3 regions of the Pigmentibacter ruber genome follow, and region 1 is predicted to be linked to each of the others. Evidence: riboswitches for the same ligand, from Rfam matches in the RefSeq annotation. Region 1 holds a riboswitch; each other region holds the start of a gene.

Region 1 (5,783 bases):
ATCTTATTAAAAGAAAATTTGATGAGTTATACAACTGATGAAACTTATGATAAAAGTATTTTCTTAGCAAAACTTTTAAAAGTAATTATTATAAATCATGAAAAAACTAAACAAGAAATTCAGGCAAATGAAAAGTTTTTTGAAAATCAAGTTTTTATTGACAGATTAGGCTATCAATTATCAAGAAAAAACGAAGACTCTTTGAATATTAAAACTCTACAAAAGAAAATGTTTGAACAAAACAGTAACAAAGTTTCATTCAATGATTTAATAGATGAAGAAATTCACAATTTAAATCAATCAATAAGTAAAGAAAATATTACAAGAGCAAGACTAGAAATGCGATTAAATGATACAGAATATCCTTTAAGTGTTGCTTATCGCGAATATGTCAAGTCAACTCTTCAGTTTCTTGAAGAGTAGAAGTATCATCAAAAAACTTTAACCCCTTAGAAATTTCCACATCTGCAAACATTGTTGCTTGGAAAACATTTACGTGATTGGCTTTACATAATTCTAAAAGTGCCATTATTAACACTATTAGTTCATATCTTGAAGAGCATTCAGTGAATAATAATTTTAAAGTTATTGAATCAATTTCAGAAAGTTTCTTTTTAATAAATTCCATTTTTTGTTGAATGGTAATTTTTTGAGCACGAACCACTACTTTTGGCGTAGATTTATTAGAAAACTTTAATAATACTTTTTCAAAAGCAATAATTAAATCAAAAGGATTTCCTTTTATTGGATGTTCAAAAGCAGAAAACTCATCTTCACGTCTTTTATATTCAGCAGTTGGAAAATGATCTTGTGCCACTGAATTTAATTGTTGTAATACTTCTGAGGCCTTCTTATATGCTTCAAATTCAAGTAATTGCTGCACCAAATCTTTTCTAGGATCTTCTTCTGATACTTGTGCTAAATTTTCTGCGTCTGTTTGAGATTTATTTTGCAATACAGGTACTAGTAAATTAGCCTTAATTTCAATCAATTGAGCAGCCATGGCTAAATATTCGCCAGCTGTGAGAAAATCAAGTTCAGGTACTTGCTTCAAAAAGCCTAAATACTGCTCAGTAATCATAACAATTGGAATATTAAAGATGTTTAACTCTTGCGCCTTAATGAGATGCAAAAGGAGATCTAGAGGACCATCAAAACTTTCTAACCGTAGATGCATTTAATTATACCATTTCTTTATATATTTTCATGTTCCTCAAATTGAGATACATGAAGATTGTTGCTAAGGATTAAACCTTTGGCAAAGAAGATGTAAAGTCGTTTAATACATAGTAAATTAAATTTAATGCAAATATCAAATTTGCTCTACTTTTTTGCTAAATAATATAAAGGGAAGGTTTTGCAAAAATACAAATTTCTTTTAATAGGCTTAGGTTTCTTTTGGATTGCGGCTTGGAGTATTTTTGGAAGTATTTTAGCAGTTTTAATTCAACAAATGACTATTAGCCAAATCCCATCTTCTGAATTTATGCAAATACAAAGAGCATTATTAAAATCAGCTCACGCACATATGAATGTTATGGGCTACAGTGCTATACTTCTAGGATTATCACTAAATTTTATTGCACCATATTTTTCCAAGCGTTTAATTAAAAGCAATATTTTAACTTTTCTTTTTTCAATTCCAATCTTTGGAGCTGGCCTTATTTTAGAAGCATTCAATCCAAATGAAATAGGTAAAATATCTTATCCAACAGCAATTTCTGCAATTGGAGGGGGTCTATATATCCTTTCACTATTTCTTTGGTCAGGCTTATTTTTATATAGATTTTTTAAGAAAAATGGAAATTATGAATAAAATTCGGAATTATAATAGAATTGTTTTTTTAACAAGACTAAGTGCCATTGGAGATGTTTTAATTGCAAGCAATAGTGTTTTTTGTTTAATTGAAAATAACTATTATCCAGTATTTATAACTTCTCCGAGCAATAAAGAAATTGCATTAAAAATAAAACACTTGCAAGCATTTATTTGTTTTGAAAAAAACAAAGAAACTTCCTTTTTTTTACACGGCAAAGAAGTTGAAATTAATGAATTTCTTTCATATATTCTTTCTCTTAATACAAAAGATAAGTCATTTTATATCGATTTACAAAATACAAAAAGAAGTAAAAGATTTTTAAAATACTTAAAAAATAAATTACATATTGAAATTGAAAAAAAATATTTCATAAAAAAATATTCTATTTATAGAATATTAATGGTAGTGATTTCCTTTTTTTATTTTAACCAGAAACAAAAATTTTTCTCAAAAAATTTTATGCGAATTAAAGATCTACAGAGAAAACTTCTGCAAAATATAATTTTAAATGATCAAAAAGAATTTAAAGATACATATCATATTTCACCGCTTTTACCTGCAAAAAATTATTTTCCAAAAGAAATGCAATATATTTGCATATTTCCTGGAGCTAGTAGTTTTATCAAAATGTGGCCAAAAGAAAATTTTCGTATCTTAATTGAAAAATTAAAAAAAGAAACTAATTTATATATTATTATTTGCGGATCAAATAATGAACAATTTTTAGGTGAATATCTAGAATACCCAAAGTCAAATAAAGTAATAAATATGGTCAATAAATCAGAATTATGTGAAACCTTAGATATTATTGGAAATGCCAAGTATATAATAACTAATGATTCTTTTGCAGCACATGCAGCAGATAACTTTAATGTACCAAGTACTGTATTTTTTGGATCTACCTCTCCTAAATTTGGCTTTGTTCCATCAAGTAATAATATTCAAATTGAATACTTAAATTTAAATTGTAGTCCATGCAGTCGGCACGGAAAGAACAATGTTTGTAGATTTAAAAATTTAAAATGTTTAAAAGATATTGATCCAATTCGGGTATACAATCAAATTTTATTAAAAACAAATCAATAATTTATAAATATTTCATACAAGTTCCTGATTTTTAATAATGATATATTTTCAATATTTTTGCTAAAATAAAAACAACAAATAATTTATTTTAGAAAATAAAATTGCTTCAAAAGAAAAATATGAGTATCTTTTTTTTAAAGGGGAAGTTTGGTGAAAATCCAACACTGTGCCGCAACGGTGATCATATTATTGAAAGTCCGATTACCTTTAACTATTTTCTCTCGAGCAAGAGGTAAAACATGAATTACTCTGATGAGATTCAAGAAAGAATCCATTTTTCAGAAACAAGAATGATAAAGTGCGTATTTCCTGATACAACTAATCACTATAATACATTATTTGGAGGAACTGCGTTAAATTGGATGGATGAAGTAGCATTTATTACTGCAACTCGTTTTTCCAGAAAAAAAATGGTAACTGTGTCATTAGATAAAACTGATTTTCAAAAACCAATTCCTGCTGGAACTTTTGCAGATATTTATGGTATTGTTACATATGTTGGAACAAAAAGTGTAAAAGTTGAAGTCAAGATATATGTGGAACAAATGTACTCAAATAAACGAGAAGTAGCAGTTAGTGGTATTTTCACAATGGTTGCAATTGATGAAAAAGGAAAAACAACCCAAGTAATTTAGGGTTTCAAATTTTTACAATTTAAATTAAAATTAAGCAGAGAAATTTAATTAATCACTTCTTTGAAGTGAATTTTTTTATAAGAAGAAGGCCATGAATAAAAATTTAAAATATGAATTTTCTTCTGATATTTACAAAAATATTATTGAAGCAAAATACTGTCATGAGAAATTAAATGAAAAAACAAAAAAAATTGAAAAAGAAACTTTTCAAGAAGCAATTGAAAGAGTCGCCCACGAAGTAAACAAATATGACAAAAAATATTATTCAATCATGAAAAGTAAAACAATTGAATATATTTGCAAAAAGGATTTCAGCCCTGCTGGCGGGATATGGCGTGCAGCAGGAAATATCAATCTTAAAATTTCATATGTTAATTGTACAACACAAGAACCTGTAAATGATTCAATTGAAGACATCTTTGGTGAATCTTTAAAAAATTGGAGTAGAATAGCATCATACGGCCAAGGTAATGGAATTGATATTTCTGGTTTAAGACCAAGAGGGGCACAAACCCATAATTGCGCGAAAACAAGCACGGGAGCAGTTAGTTTTCTAACTGTTTACGATTCTGCAATGCAAATTATCGGAGCTGAAAATAGAAGGGGAGCAACAAAACCAGATCTTTGGATTTATCATCCTGATAGTCCAGAGTTTATTTCTTGCAAATCTGATGTAACAAAACTTTCTTCCCAAAATATATCTGTAAAAGTTGATAGTGAGTTTATGCATGCAGTTACTTTAAATAAAAAAATTAATTTATGCTGGGAAAGAAAAGAAGAAAAAATTGTTGTAGGAAAAAGAGTTTTAATAGATTATTCTCCTGGACCAGAATTATCTATTAGAAATTCAGTTTTTGCTAGTGACTTATTTAATCAAATTGCACATCAAGCATGGAAAACAGGTGAACCTGGTATAGAGTTCTGGGATTCAAGCGAATATTGGTCTAATAGTAACTATCACCCAAATAAAAAATTTCATATTGTTTCTACTAATGGATGCTCAGAACAAAAATTAGATCCTTATAATACATGTGTACTATCTTCAATTAATTTTTATAATATGCCTCTCTATAACGAAAATTGGAAAGATTGGTTAATTGAAAGAGTTGAGTTTGGTATTCGATTTTTAGACAATGTTATTATAGCGGAATACAATGAAAATAGATCGCCCCATCCAGTTCAACGTGATAAATTAGTCTCTATGACTAGAATTGGCTTAGGATTCACAGGGCTTTATGATTGGTTTATAAAAAATAAGATAAGATACTGCTCTGATGAAAGTATAAAAATTGTTGCTGATATTATGAGTGTGTTTTCAGAAACTGCTTATAGAACATCAATTAATTTAGGTAAAGAACGTGGAAATTTTACAGAATTTTCTCCAAAGTGGTATTTAAAAAGTCCTTTTATTCAAAGATTAATTAAGTTAACTAATTTGAAAGAAGAGGATTTCAAAACAATGCGGCACGTATGTTGTCTTTCAATAGCTCCCACTGGTACTTTATCAATGGTTGTAAGTGCTGGGGGTAGTGGCTGCGAACCCGCATTTGCTCCTTATCATGAAAGAAAAGAACGTGTTTTAACAGGTGAATATAGATCTCACTTTATTTTTGATAATTGTGTTTTAAATGAATTAAAAAGAAAAAATATTCCTGTAACAAAAGAAAATATTGATGAATTAATAAAAACTGATGAATGGGTTTTTGCAGCATGGGATAAATTACCAGAAAAAAACATTAATTCATTAGATAAAATAAAATTATTAGCCGAAATTTACAAATATATTGATAGTGGTATTTCAGTCACATATAATTTACCAAATACAGCAACTATTGAAGATGTAAAAAATATTTATTTTAATGCTTGGGAAAATAATTTAAAGTCGGTAACAGTTTATAGAGATAAAAGTAGAGAAGGTGTTTTAAATAATATTGAGTTGTCTACAAACATTAAAAAATCTAAATTTGCAACATTTAAAAGACCAGAATTGCTTGATTGCGATATTCACTATATTAAAGTTGCAGCTCAAAATTGGATAGTTCTTATTGGAAAATTTGATAATGTTCCATATGAGGTTTTTTGCGGAATTTATAAGAAAAAAATTATATCACAAGACCATCAAGTAGGAAAAATTTTAAAAAATAAAAAAGGAATTTATTTTTTAAATATAATTGACGAAAATAAAAAATTACAAAAAATTAATATAAAAGAAAATTTTGAAAATAATGGATGTGAAAACGCC
Region 2 (5,783 bases), 580 kb from region 1:
TAATTACTCACTTCTAATAGAATTTACTTGTATGAAAAAAATTATATTTATTTTTTGTTTTATTTTTCTTCATTTTTCTGGATTTTGTTTTGCTAATAGTTGCGAAAAAGAAAGTCTTGGAAATTCGCAATATTTAAATTCAACTAAAGAGTGTATAAATCATGTTGCTAAATTAACTCTTACAAATGTCGTAGTAACTAATCAACAAGATATGACAGGTAAACTTATAGCAAAAAATGTTGTATTGAATGATATAGTAGCTACGGGGAAAATTCTATTTGAGAAACAAAGTTTAATTAAAGGCAAGATTGATTTGGTTGGCAAATTGATAGCAAATAATTCGAGTTTTCTCAAGACGTTAAATATTGTCTCAGATCATATAGAATTAAATGCCGGAACGACAACTAAAGATATTTTAATAGGTAAAAATGCAAGAAGTAAAACAAAGAAACAGATTTTATATATTGATAATAGTACAGTTAATGGGAATATTAAATTTACAAGTGGGATAGGTGAAGTTGTTATAAGAAATGGTGGAAGTTTTACTGGCAATTTAACAGGTGGAACGGTTAGAAAATAGTTTTGAAAATAGTAAACTGTCTTGTTAAATGTCCTTCATAATTTTCAAATCCATTTGTTTTGAGCTGTACCAAAGCATGAAAATATTTTTCATTAAATGCATTTAGTCGCATACTGCAGCTTCTAAAATCTCAAAATTAAAATTTTCATTTGTAGCACCAATTTTCACATTAAGCGTTTGCGCTAATGTGTGTGATGGATGAGTATGCCCACAATCAAATTGGCTTACAATTGGGTAGTTCTGTTTACCTACAATTTCCAATATAAGATCTTCATAAGTAAATGGGGCATTTTTATTTTCTAATATCTCTGGTTTGCCGATTATTAGACCAACAATATTATCGAATACACCTAATAATTTTAGATGTGTTAAGGCGCGTTCTTCTTCGGTAAAAGATGCATGCTCATCTTCAATTAATAATATTTTTCCTTTTAAATCAGGAAAATATTTTGTTCCAGCAAGTGAACATAATGTATTTAAATTGGCGATAATTATTGGAGCTTCAGCATATCCTTGATTCAATATTTTTACACCATTATTCAAGTGGTATTTTCTTTTACCTGTTTTCCATTCGGAATTTAAAGCATTGCGAAAATGATTACTCCAATATTTAAATGGTTTAATTTCATAATTATTTAATTTGGTTTCAGAGGATAAATTTTTAAAAGAGGCAATAGATTCTGAAAATCCTTCAGGCCATTCACCAAATGTAGGGATAACTGCAGGGCCATAAAATGTAGATAAACTTGCCTGAGTTAGTATTCCCATATGCAGTGAAGTAATGTCGCTATAACCAGAAATTATCTTTCTAGCTTGAGCAATTTTTTTGAAATCAAGATATGGTAACAAGGAGGAAGAATTAAATCCTCCTATCGTAGCAATTAAAAAATCTACTTTAGGGTTCTCAATAAGATCCATAAATTCTTGTGCACGTTCCTTTGGACAAGCAGTCCTATATCCTTGAGAAATAAATTGTTTTGTTATTTGTCTTTCGTGAATTTTAAATCCATTTTTTTTAAGCTGTTCAATTGCATGAAAATATTTTTCTTTAAACCAAATATGTGCAGGCGAAGATGCTGTAAATATTCCTGCTGTAGCACCGAACTTCAAAGCTTTAGGCTTAATAATATTATTAAGTGTCATTACAACGTAATTCCTTTGCAGCAGAGACCATATTTTTTAAGGCAGGTTCAACTTCATTCCAAGATCTCGTTTTTAAACCGCAATCGGGATTTACCCAAATTTTATTTTTTGGAAAAATAAGTGAGGCTTTTTTTAGTAAAGAAACAATTTCATCTTTACTTGGAATTCTTGGTGAATGAATGTCATAAACACCAGGGCCAATTTCATTAGGGTAACTAATTTTAGTAAAATCAGAGAAAAGTTCTAGTTGTGAACGAGACATTTCAATTGAAATAACATCTGCATCTAGAGCTATAATTGCAGGAAGTATTTCTCCAAAGCTCGAATAACACATATGCGTATGGATTTGGGTTTCATCCTTAACTCCACTTGTAGCAAGCTTAAAAGCTTGCACTGCCCAATCTAGATAATTTCCCCAATTTTCTTTTTGTAAAGGTAAACCCTCGCGAATTGCTGGTTCATCAACTTGAATAATTTTTATCCCTAATTTTTCTAATTCAAGAATCTCTTCCCTGATTGCCAATGCGATTTGCAAACAAGTTTCTTTTTTGGGCTGATCTTCTCGACAAAATGACCATTGAAGAATTGTGACGGGTCCTGTGAGCATTCCTTTTATTGGTTTATTCGTTATTGATTGAGCATAGGTTGTCCATTCAACTGTTAAGGCAGATTTTCTTGCAACATCACCATAAATTATTGGCGGTTTCACGCAGCGGGAACCAAAACTTTGTACCCAACCATTCATTGTAAATGCAAAACCATCTAGATTTTCGGCAAAAAATTCTACCATATCATTTCGTTCGAATTCACCGTGAACAAATACGTCAAGCCCTATTTCATCTTGTTTACTTATGCATTGCTGAATTTCTCGTTGCATAAATTGACTATAGTTTTCATTTGATATACTTCCATTGCGCCAATTAGCACGCATTTTTCTTACTTGCTCAGTTTGTGGAAACGATCCAATTGTACTTGTTGGATAATTGGGTAATCTTAATTTTATTTTTTGTATTTCACTACGAATTGCATGCGGTGATTTTCTCTTCAAAAATTGTTCTGATAATTTAAAATTATTTTCATTGTTTATTTTTTGGGAATTAAGATTAGCATAGTTTCTATTAGCTAAAATTTCAATATTTTCTTTTAATAAGACTAAGTTTTTTGTTAAAAATACTCTCTTTAATAAGTTTATTTCTTCTAATTTTTGGACAGAAAACGCTAATAATTTTTTTATATCTGATTTTAATTTTTCTTCATAATTTAAATTAATAGGTGAATGAAGAAGAGAACAAGAAGGAGCAATTATAACATTATTAGAATTTCTTTTGGAAACTGTATAGTTTAAAAGTGAATAGGCATGATTTAAATTTCCTTTCCAAATATTTCTTCCATCTATTAATCCAAGTGATAATGTTGTATTCGGAGAAATTTTTGTTAATGCCTGTTCTAATTGATTTTCAGCTCTAATTAAGTCAAGATGAATTCCATCAAAATTTAGTTGAGAAAAAAGATCAATATGCTTTTCTACTGATGCAAAATATGTTGTTAACATTAATTTTGGTTTTAATTTCAAAGAGTTTAATTTTTGATATGCTTTCTCAAAGTATTTCATTTTAGTGGGGTCTGCATCATAACAAAGACATGGTTCATCAATTTGAACCCATTCAACACCTATTTGTGCTAAAGCAATTAATAGCTGTTCATATATAGGTAACAGAGAATCAAGAAGAGTTAACGTTGATTTTTCAATTTTGCTGTCAGCAAATTTTGCTAACAAAAGAAACGAAAATGGACCCACAATAACAGGGCGTGTAGTTATTCCTAGTGACTTTGCATCTAAAAAATCATGCAAAATTTTACTTGCATTTAATTTAAAAATTTGAAATTCTTCCAATTCTGGGACAATATAGTGGTAATTAGTATCAAACCATTTTGTCATTTCAAGTGCTACTATATCAATTTTTTTTTCATTATTTTGGAAACCTCTCGCCATCGCAAAGTATCTATCTAAAGGATTTTCTATTACCAGAAATTTTTTTGGCACTGCACCTAAAAGAATAGCCATATCCAAAATATGATCATAAAATGTAAAGTCGTTACTTGGAATATAATTGATTCCTAATTCTTTTTGTAGGAACCAATTATTTAGTTTAATTTTATAGCCAATAACATTTAATTCTGATTCTGGGATTTTTTTTTGCCAAAAATTTTCTAATCCCTTTTTTAATTCCCTATTATCTCCAATTCGTGGAAAACCTAAATTTGCTGTTGAAACAGACATGAGCTCCTCCTTCGGGAGAGAGCGAAATGATCAAACTGAAAAAGGTATATTACCTTCAAAAAAATAAAAATATTTTTGTGAAAACCCTTTCCATCGAAGAGAAAATTTCACTCATTGTAAGGCTTTTGGGGGGATCGGACTAAGAAAGATTATCTTTCATCACCGTTGCGGGACAGTGCCAGACTTTCACTGGACTTCACCACACCAAATGCAGTTATAAATTGAGTTATTAATTAATGTTAAGTTTAGGTATTTGTCAACTATTTTAGTGTAATAAAATAAATTATATAAAAAATAAAATTATTTAATTATAAAAAATATTTAGATAATTTATTTTTATTTTTTTGACTTAAAAATAAAAATATAATAATTGATTTAATGTTTTTTATTTAACTCGTAAGGAACAATTTGTGAAAATAAAATCTTTAATTTTTAGTGTTTTAATACTTCTGGCAAATAGTGCTTCTGCAAATTTTTTGAATAATTCTTTGATTTTAAAGAATAATGAAGATACTTTATTTAATAAAATGAAGAAAATTGAAGATAAAATATGGAAAACTAGTCTTTGTATTTATAGTAATAGTGAAGTGGATAGAATTTTATTGATTGAAGATAAATTGAATAGACTTACAGATGAAACAAGAAAATTAAAAGAATTTTATCAAAGTAAAGTTGATGAAGCAGTAACTGAGAAAAATAATTATATAATCAATTTTTTAAATTCAAACATCAAAGATACTAATAATTTTTATAATATATTATTAGATCTAAAAAGTAAGTTCAACTTTTTTATAAGTAAAAACGGAATTAAAAGTAAATTAGAATTTGACTGTTCTAGCGAGACAAAGAGCTTTTTAGAAAATGGTAATATTTTTCATTTTTATGATGAAATAATAGATAAAAATAATAAATTGATGGATGTAACTGAAAATATTTTTAAATTTTCAAAGCAAAGAATGTATCTTGATAAATTTGAAGATGTAAAATATCTTTATTCAGAAAGAAATAATTTTGATCTAATAAATGTTGAATTATATAATTTATCTCGTATTTTAAACAAAACATTTAGTGAAGTTAAAGATATGATTGATATAATATTAGAAACAGAAGAAAATGAAGAATAATCAATTCATTTTTCAAATTGTAATACTCTATGGATAAATTAAATTTTATAAAAGAAATTTTTATTGATAACGAGTCCTTTTATATGTTTTAAAAAGTAAATATAAAGTTAAAGTAAAAAAGCAATTGTATTATGGAAATGGTTAATTTTTGTCGTTAATTACAATATTTACTTGTAGTTCTGCAAATGCTGCTGGAGACTTGCAAACTCTAAATTGTATTGTTTTTCTAAGATTTGGTTATGCATGTGGATTTATTATCAAAGAAGATAAGAGTACGCCCCAAATCACTGTTAATACAGCTAGTTTACTTATTCCAACTTCTAGGAGATTGCAAAAAATATTATTATTGAAATTAGCTTAATTAATATTATCAGGTAAATTTTGTGTTTGAGAAAGAATTACATGTAATGCAGCAAAAATATTTGCGCACAAAAAAATAATTGTATTAATTTTACTACCATATAATCTATATTCTGGCTCATTGCGTATTCGATAAGCTCCATTTGCAAAACACATAGTAGCCGCCATAGCTAGCTCTAATCGAGATTGATTAGCTGTTAAAACTGCATTATTATTAAGAAGATTTTTTTCCCAACTATTTCTGTGAATATCTTTAATTCTTTCTCTTATCGTTGCTGCTGAAGGAATAACTACA
Region 3 (5,783 bases), 250 kb from region 1:
TATGTTTTGTGGCAAACATTGAAAAATTGCTTGTTTCTACTTGTTGTAGGGATAATTCTGTACAAGTTTTTAGTATTTCTAAATATTCGTTTACTGCATTTTCTTCATCTGAGTAGTTTGTATTTGCGAATAAGGTTCTTTGTTCAATAGTTAATGCATATGCTGAAATACCAGTAGTGCCATATTTTATTAGTTCATTAATTTCTTGTGTTAATGTTTTAGAACGAAGTTCTTTTCTTAAACCATAAATTAAATCAACTTGAATATTGTTAAAACCTGCAGAATTTGCCCAAGCTAAGTTTTCGATTACGTTTTGAGGAGTATGTTTCCTTCCTAATATTTTTAATGTAGTTGGACAAAGTGACTGTGCACCAAGAGTAATTCTAGTAAAACCAACTTTTCTGTAGTCAATTAAACGCCTTTTAAAATTAGTTAATGGATTGGTCTCTAATGTAGCTTCTTCAATTTTAAAATATTTATTTATAATATTAAAGTAGCGTTGATAAGTTGAAGCTTCAAATAATCCAGGAGTTCCTCCTCCAAAATAAATTGTTACATCCTGTTGATAATATTCTTTTAGATTCTCAATAAAGTAAATTAACTGTTCCTCTAATTCGTCAAAGTAAAGAGAAATGTCTTTTTTTGTAAATTTTGCTGTTTTAGTAAAATCACAGTAAGGACATATATGCGGGCAAAAAGGTATATGAAAATAAAAACCAATATTTGCTTTTTGATTAGGTATTTCGATCATTTTTTATTATCCATTTTCTTGAAGAAGCATTCCGCCAAATTGAAAATAAAGTTTCTAAAGAATTATACATTAAAACAGGCTCTAAATTTGCAAAATTGATACGCATAAAATTATAATGTTTGCTATCTTTTGAAAAGTAATAACCAGGTGCTATTGATATTTTTTTTTCTAAGGCACGCTCTTCAACTACGTGTAGATTTTCACCGGGGGGAAATTCAAACCACAAATACATTCCAGAATCCGGTTGGTTCCATTTTGAACCTTGCGGGGAAAGTTTTTTCAACATAGCAATTAAGGTATCGCGTTTAGAACGAAAAGTATTTTTTAGTTTTGCAGTATGTTTTTTTAAAACTCCTCTAATTATAAGTTCATAAATTATTTGTTGATCTATAATTGAAGGAGAAATACATTGTGCAATATATAGTGTATAAAGATATTTAATATTTGCTATACTTGAAACAACATATGCGATTTTTAGACCAGGAGCAAATACTTTAGAGTAACCAGAAATGTAAAATGAATTATTTAAACCTTCAATAGTTGCTAAATTAGGTATAATAAACTCATCATAATTTAAATCACTATAAATATCTATTTCTATAATTATTGCATTTATTTCTTTTGCAATTTTTATAAGACTATGTCTTTCTATTGCAGTAAGAGAACCTCCAGTAGGACAATGACAGTTTGTATATATTATAAAAGCTTTGGGTTTCTTATTTTTTATTTCTGAAATTTTTTCTTCTGTTAAATGTAACTTTTCGAAAGAGCGTTCTATTGAGATTATATTATATTTTTTTAGTAAATCAGAGTAGAAAAAAAAATCACTACTTGGTGATTCAAGAACAAGATAGTCATTTTTATTAAGAAAACCATTTAAAATAATATCGATTGCATGTTTTTCACCACAAGTAAGTAAAATTTGATCCGAGTTTGAAATAGGCATCCCTTTATTTTCAAGATCAAAACCAATAATTTCCTTTAAACTTTGAAATGAATTGTGCTTAAATGTTGAATAAATTAAAGTATTATTTGAAAAACAAGTTCTTGAAATAGCTCTGAGTTCTTCCATGATACTAAAACTTTTATAAACTTGATTTCCACCTAAATTTGCATAATCTTCGGGTAAATCTAAATAGTGGGGAAGTGGACAATTCATTTGTTGTTTTTTCAAAACTAAGCTGTGATTGTCCCTTTTAGGCGTATTAGATAAGTTAAGCTTATTTTTTTTGTATGAGACATAAAAACCACTCCCTAACTTTGCTTTGATAAATCCCCCATCACTTAACTTATTGTAAGCAGTGATAATTCCAATTTTATTAATTTTTAATTCGGCTGATAAGTCCCGTATACTAGGGAGTTTAGAGCCAAACAAAAGTGTACCGGTTTGAATTGCATTACAAAAATGATCAAATATCTGTTGGGAGTAAGATTTACTAGATTCAAAGTCAATCGTAATTTTTCTAAATTTTGCCATTCAAATTAGCCTTTACAAATAGTTATTCGCAAAAGAATTTAATTTACACTGAAATGTTTATAGCAAAAGAGGACAATATTTCCCAGTACAGTTAAAAAAAAGTTAGCAGTACAGTTAAAGGGTATTATTTTAAACTGTACCTATTAATTGAGCTGTTAAAATTATAATTTAATGCCGAGACTTTCTGGATCTTTTTATATGGAAAATTTAGTGAGGGTGGTATGAAAGAGCAAAACGTGTATGATATTCATTCTGTTTATTTAAAATCAAATGAAACAGGAATTGAAAACTGGGAAAGAATTGAAGGTGTTCATGATCATGAGGCTAGGGAAGATGCTGAAAAAGTTATTCCAAACTACCAAAAAATAAAATCAAACACTAAATTAAAGTTAAATATACAAAAATCAGCAACCATCATTCCTGGTGCTGTTAGGAGAATTGTAAAGTTTTTTAAATAATATTTAAATTTTTCAAATTTTTATGGTTTTCTTCTTTCTCTCCCTTTTTAGAAATAATTGTTTGTGAATTGACTAAAATAACAAGCTATGTAACTTTTCTGAAGTTGATGGTTTTGTGTTTTTTAATTGTTAAAAAACCAAATTAAAAGGGAATTTAGTGAAAATCTAAAACTGTCCCGCAGCGGTGAAAAAGAACGAAATTTGCTAAAAAGCACTGGTTAAACTGGGAAGCTGCAAAAAGTAGGAATAAAAAAAGCTTTTAAGTCCGAAGACCTGCCATCATGCGTCCCTTGTAGACGCTTATGGAACAAGATCCGAGGGGATCTTCTATAAAAAAGAAAATAACATGAAGTTTATTACTGCAGCAAAAGTTTTTTTGTTGCCTATTTCAGTCCATGCTCAAAATCCGGCTCCAATTATTGTGTTACCTAAATCAGATCAAGCTGATTTAGATAAAATGCAGTCTGCTGAAAAATTTAAAAATTCAAAAGAAATCATAGAAGATCCATCTTCTGGGAACATAAATCAAGAGATTATTTTCACAGATTCACAGCCTGGTACTTTGCCAAGTCCTAAAAGTATTTCTGATTTAACGAAAAGAATAACATCTGGGCAGGTTGAACAATTTGGAGGTGAAGCGGGCGCTTTGAGAGTACGTCTCAGAGGTGCTCGAGCTTTCGAACCCACTTACTATTTTAATGGACTTCCCTTGGCAGGCTCTGATTCCAGTGAGCAAATAGTTTCTTTAATTCCTATTTCAGCAATAGCAAGCCTGATGGTTTATCCCGATAGCCCACCCTTTTGGTTAAGCAGTATGGGCATTAGTGGCGATATAAATGTGCTCAGTTGTCAGAAAGAGAATTGTTTTGCTAAAAAACGAACATTTGATGAAAATTCATTCAAAGTAAATTCTAGAGCAGGTTCATTTCATTATTGGCAAAACTCAATTAGTCATGCGCTTCAGTTAGATAAGAATTTCTCAGTGTTTTCTACAGTAGAAGCTACAAGCAGTAAAGAAGATTATCCTGTATTTAACAATAATAATTCTGTATTAAATGCAAATAGAGGGCAGTATGAAAATTTACAGAATAACGATTTTCAAAAATATTCGGGATATTTTCATTTAAATATAAATTCTAGTTTATTTAATAATATTAATTCAGCTACATTATATACTGATTATGAAAAGGGAATTCCAGGTGCTGTTAGCAGTGCTTCTAATGCAAGAATTAGAAAGAAACTATTTATTAGTACTCTGCAAGCAGAAAAATTTTATCCTGATAATGGAATAATTTGGAACAATCAGTTAGGCCTTATATTAAATAAATCAGAGATTTCAAATTTTTCAGAAGGATATACTACTCAAGCAAATTCAAGTTTTAATACTACAGCCCAAATTAAATCATGGATGACAATTCCAACGCAATTTATTTTCGAAGAGAAAACAGGTATTGTTATAGAATATCTTAATTTTACCCAAAATACTACCGCCTCTGTTCCTGCAGCGCTAGATAATTCCAGTGATAGTGAAAGTAAGTCACTAAGACGAGAAATTCGTTTAGGCTTATTTGAAAGTATTTATTTACCATTATTAAAAGAATACTCTTTATCATTGAATTTTAATAGCTGGCTTTCAGGAGCGCAATCTGAGGTATCTATTGATTGTAATAAAGGAAATTTACAAAATATTTGTAATACTAAAAATAATAATATTGAAAAAAATATTTATGGTTATTCATTTTCAATCCAACAAAATTATAAATTTATAATAAATTATTTGCGCTATATCTTAGCAATGCGTAGACCTTACTTAGCTGAAATGTATGGATCGCCAAGTGGGATTCTAGCAAATAGTGCTTTGCAAGAGGAACAAAGTAGAAAAATTGAATTTGGTTTTACATTTCCTTATTTTGAAATAGGTACTTTTTATACAAAAGATTCAAATTTAATTTTTCTCCAAGAAATAAATCAATTTATATCACAGTATCAAAATATAGAAGATTCTAATCGCATTGGTTTATATTTAAATTCTGATATCTATATATATAAGAGCTGGAAATTTTATTTTTCATATCAATATGTAAAATCTTTAATGAATAAGAATAATAATGAATACTATGTACCAAGAAGTTCTGAAAACTCTATTAATTCAGGAACAAGTGTTGATAGTATTTTTATAACAAAATTAAATGAATATTCTACTTATTTTGGTTCATATTTTAATTTAAATTGGCAGAGTGAATTTTACTTGGATTATTTGAATATAAATAAGGTTGAAATTCCACCCATTTATAATACTGGATTTTCAGTTCAATTTAAAAATTTGAAAGAGCAAAGAAACTTTCTTGTTTCCTTCGATATTTATAATATAGCTGATGAAACTTATGCAAAAGTATCAAATACAACAGGTTTTTCTCAACAAATGCAAACAAATGGTTATATAGGTTACCCTCCCCCTGGAAGACGATTTTATCTTACAATTTCTGGAGAAATATAATGAATAACTTAAAGTTTAGAGTAATAAATTTTTCTTTCATATTAGTTTTTATTGCTTGTGGGAAGAAAGAGAATGTAAATCCAGATGTAAATATAGTGAATGAAAAGTCTTATTTTACAGCAAATAAATATGGCCAATTTAGTAATTTATATAGTTTTGATTTTGAAACTAAAAAATTGGAACTTATTCTCTCAAGAACTCCAAGTGGAGATGCTAATGTCTATCAAAATATGAATAATTCGAATAATATTGGAGGTATTTATTGGGTGGAAAGATTTTTTGCACAACCTAGTCGCATTACTTATTTAGCTGCAAATACAAAAGCTTCTGGAGTTGAAAATACTAATTTCCCAATAAATATCCACAATTTAATTATGGTTAAAAATAAACTTCTTGGAATTGGTTATGAAACAGAAATTATTGCTACTTCTCCTGATTTATCGAATACATTTATGAGTAAAGTTAAATTAGATACCGAAGCTGTTTCTTTAACTACCGAAGAAAAACAATTAAAAACAAATCATTTATTAACAGCCAATAATAAAATATATGTCCTTTCCTTAGGAACATATGATTATAATTCGTATCAAAAAAATAAGC

The links. A riboswitch is a leader RNA that binds a small molecule or an ion and turns the genes downstream of it on or off. The one in region 1 is predicted to bind cobalamin.
Region 2: another riboswitch for cobalamin. It lies ahead of metE (5-methyltetrahydropteroyltriglutamate--homocysteine S-methyltransferase); the one in region 1 lies ahead of GOY08_RS00070 (acyl-CoA thioesterase).
Region 3: another riboswitch for cobalamin. It lies ahead of GOY08_RS01170 (TonB-dependent receptor plug domain-containing protein); the one in region 1 lies ahead of GOY08_RS00070 (acyl-CoA thioesterase).

What each region holds. Positions count from the first base shown of each region.
Region 1 is NZ_WSSC01000001.1:12,539-18,321, reverse strand. Features, by position in the region: gene GOY08_RS00090 (hypothetical protein) at 1-423, shown strand, start outside; gene GOY08_RS00085 (segregation and condensation protein A) at 392-1,177, opposite strand; gene GOY08_RS00080 (hypothetical protein) at 1,358-1,816, shown strand; gene GOY08_RS00075 (glycosyltransferase family 9 protein) at 1,809-2,906, shown strand; adenosylcobalamin-variant (AdoCbl-variant) riboswitch at 3,030-3,121, shown strand; gene GOY08_RS00070 (acyl-CoA thioesterase) at 3,146-3,541, shown strand; gene GOY08_RS00065 (TSCPD domain-containing protein) at 3,633-5,783, shown strand, end outside.
Region 2 is NZ_WSSC01000001.1:593,911-599,693, forward strand. Features, by position in the region: gene GOY08_RS02495 (hypothetical protein) at 32-580, shown strand; gene GOY08_RS15595 (hypothetical protein) at 570-692, opposite strand; gene GOY08_RS02500 (S66 family peptidase) at 683-1,723, opposite strand; gene metE (5-methyltetrahydropteroyltriglutamate--homocysteine S-methyltransferase) at 1,713-4,004, opposite strand; adenosylcobalamin (AdoCbl) riboswitch at 4,078-4,232, opposite strand; gene GOY08_RS02510 (hypothetical protein) at 4,415-5,128, shown strand; gene GOY08_RS02515 (hypothetical protein) at 5,277-5,489, shown strand; gene GOY08_RS02520 (hypothetical protein) at 5,486-5,783, opposite strand, start outside.
Region 3 is NZ_WSSC01000001.1:262,336-268,118, forward strand. Features, by position in the region: gene GOY08_RS01155 (coproporphyrinogen-III oxidase family protein) at 1-751, opposite strand, end outside; gene GOY08_RS01160 (aminotransferase-like domain-containing protein) at 735-2,228, opposite strand; gene GOY08_RS01165 (hypothetical protein) at 2,450-2,686, shown strand; cobalamin riboswitch at 2,778-2,981, shown strand; gene GOY08_RS01170 (TonB-dependent receptor plug domain-containing protein) at 3,033-5,183, shown strand; gene GOY08_RS01175 (hypothetical protein) at 5,183-5,783, shown strand, end outside.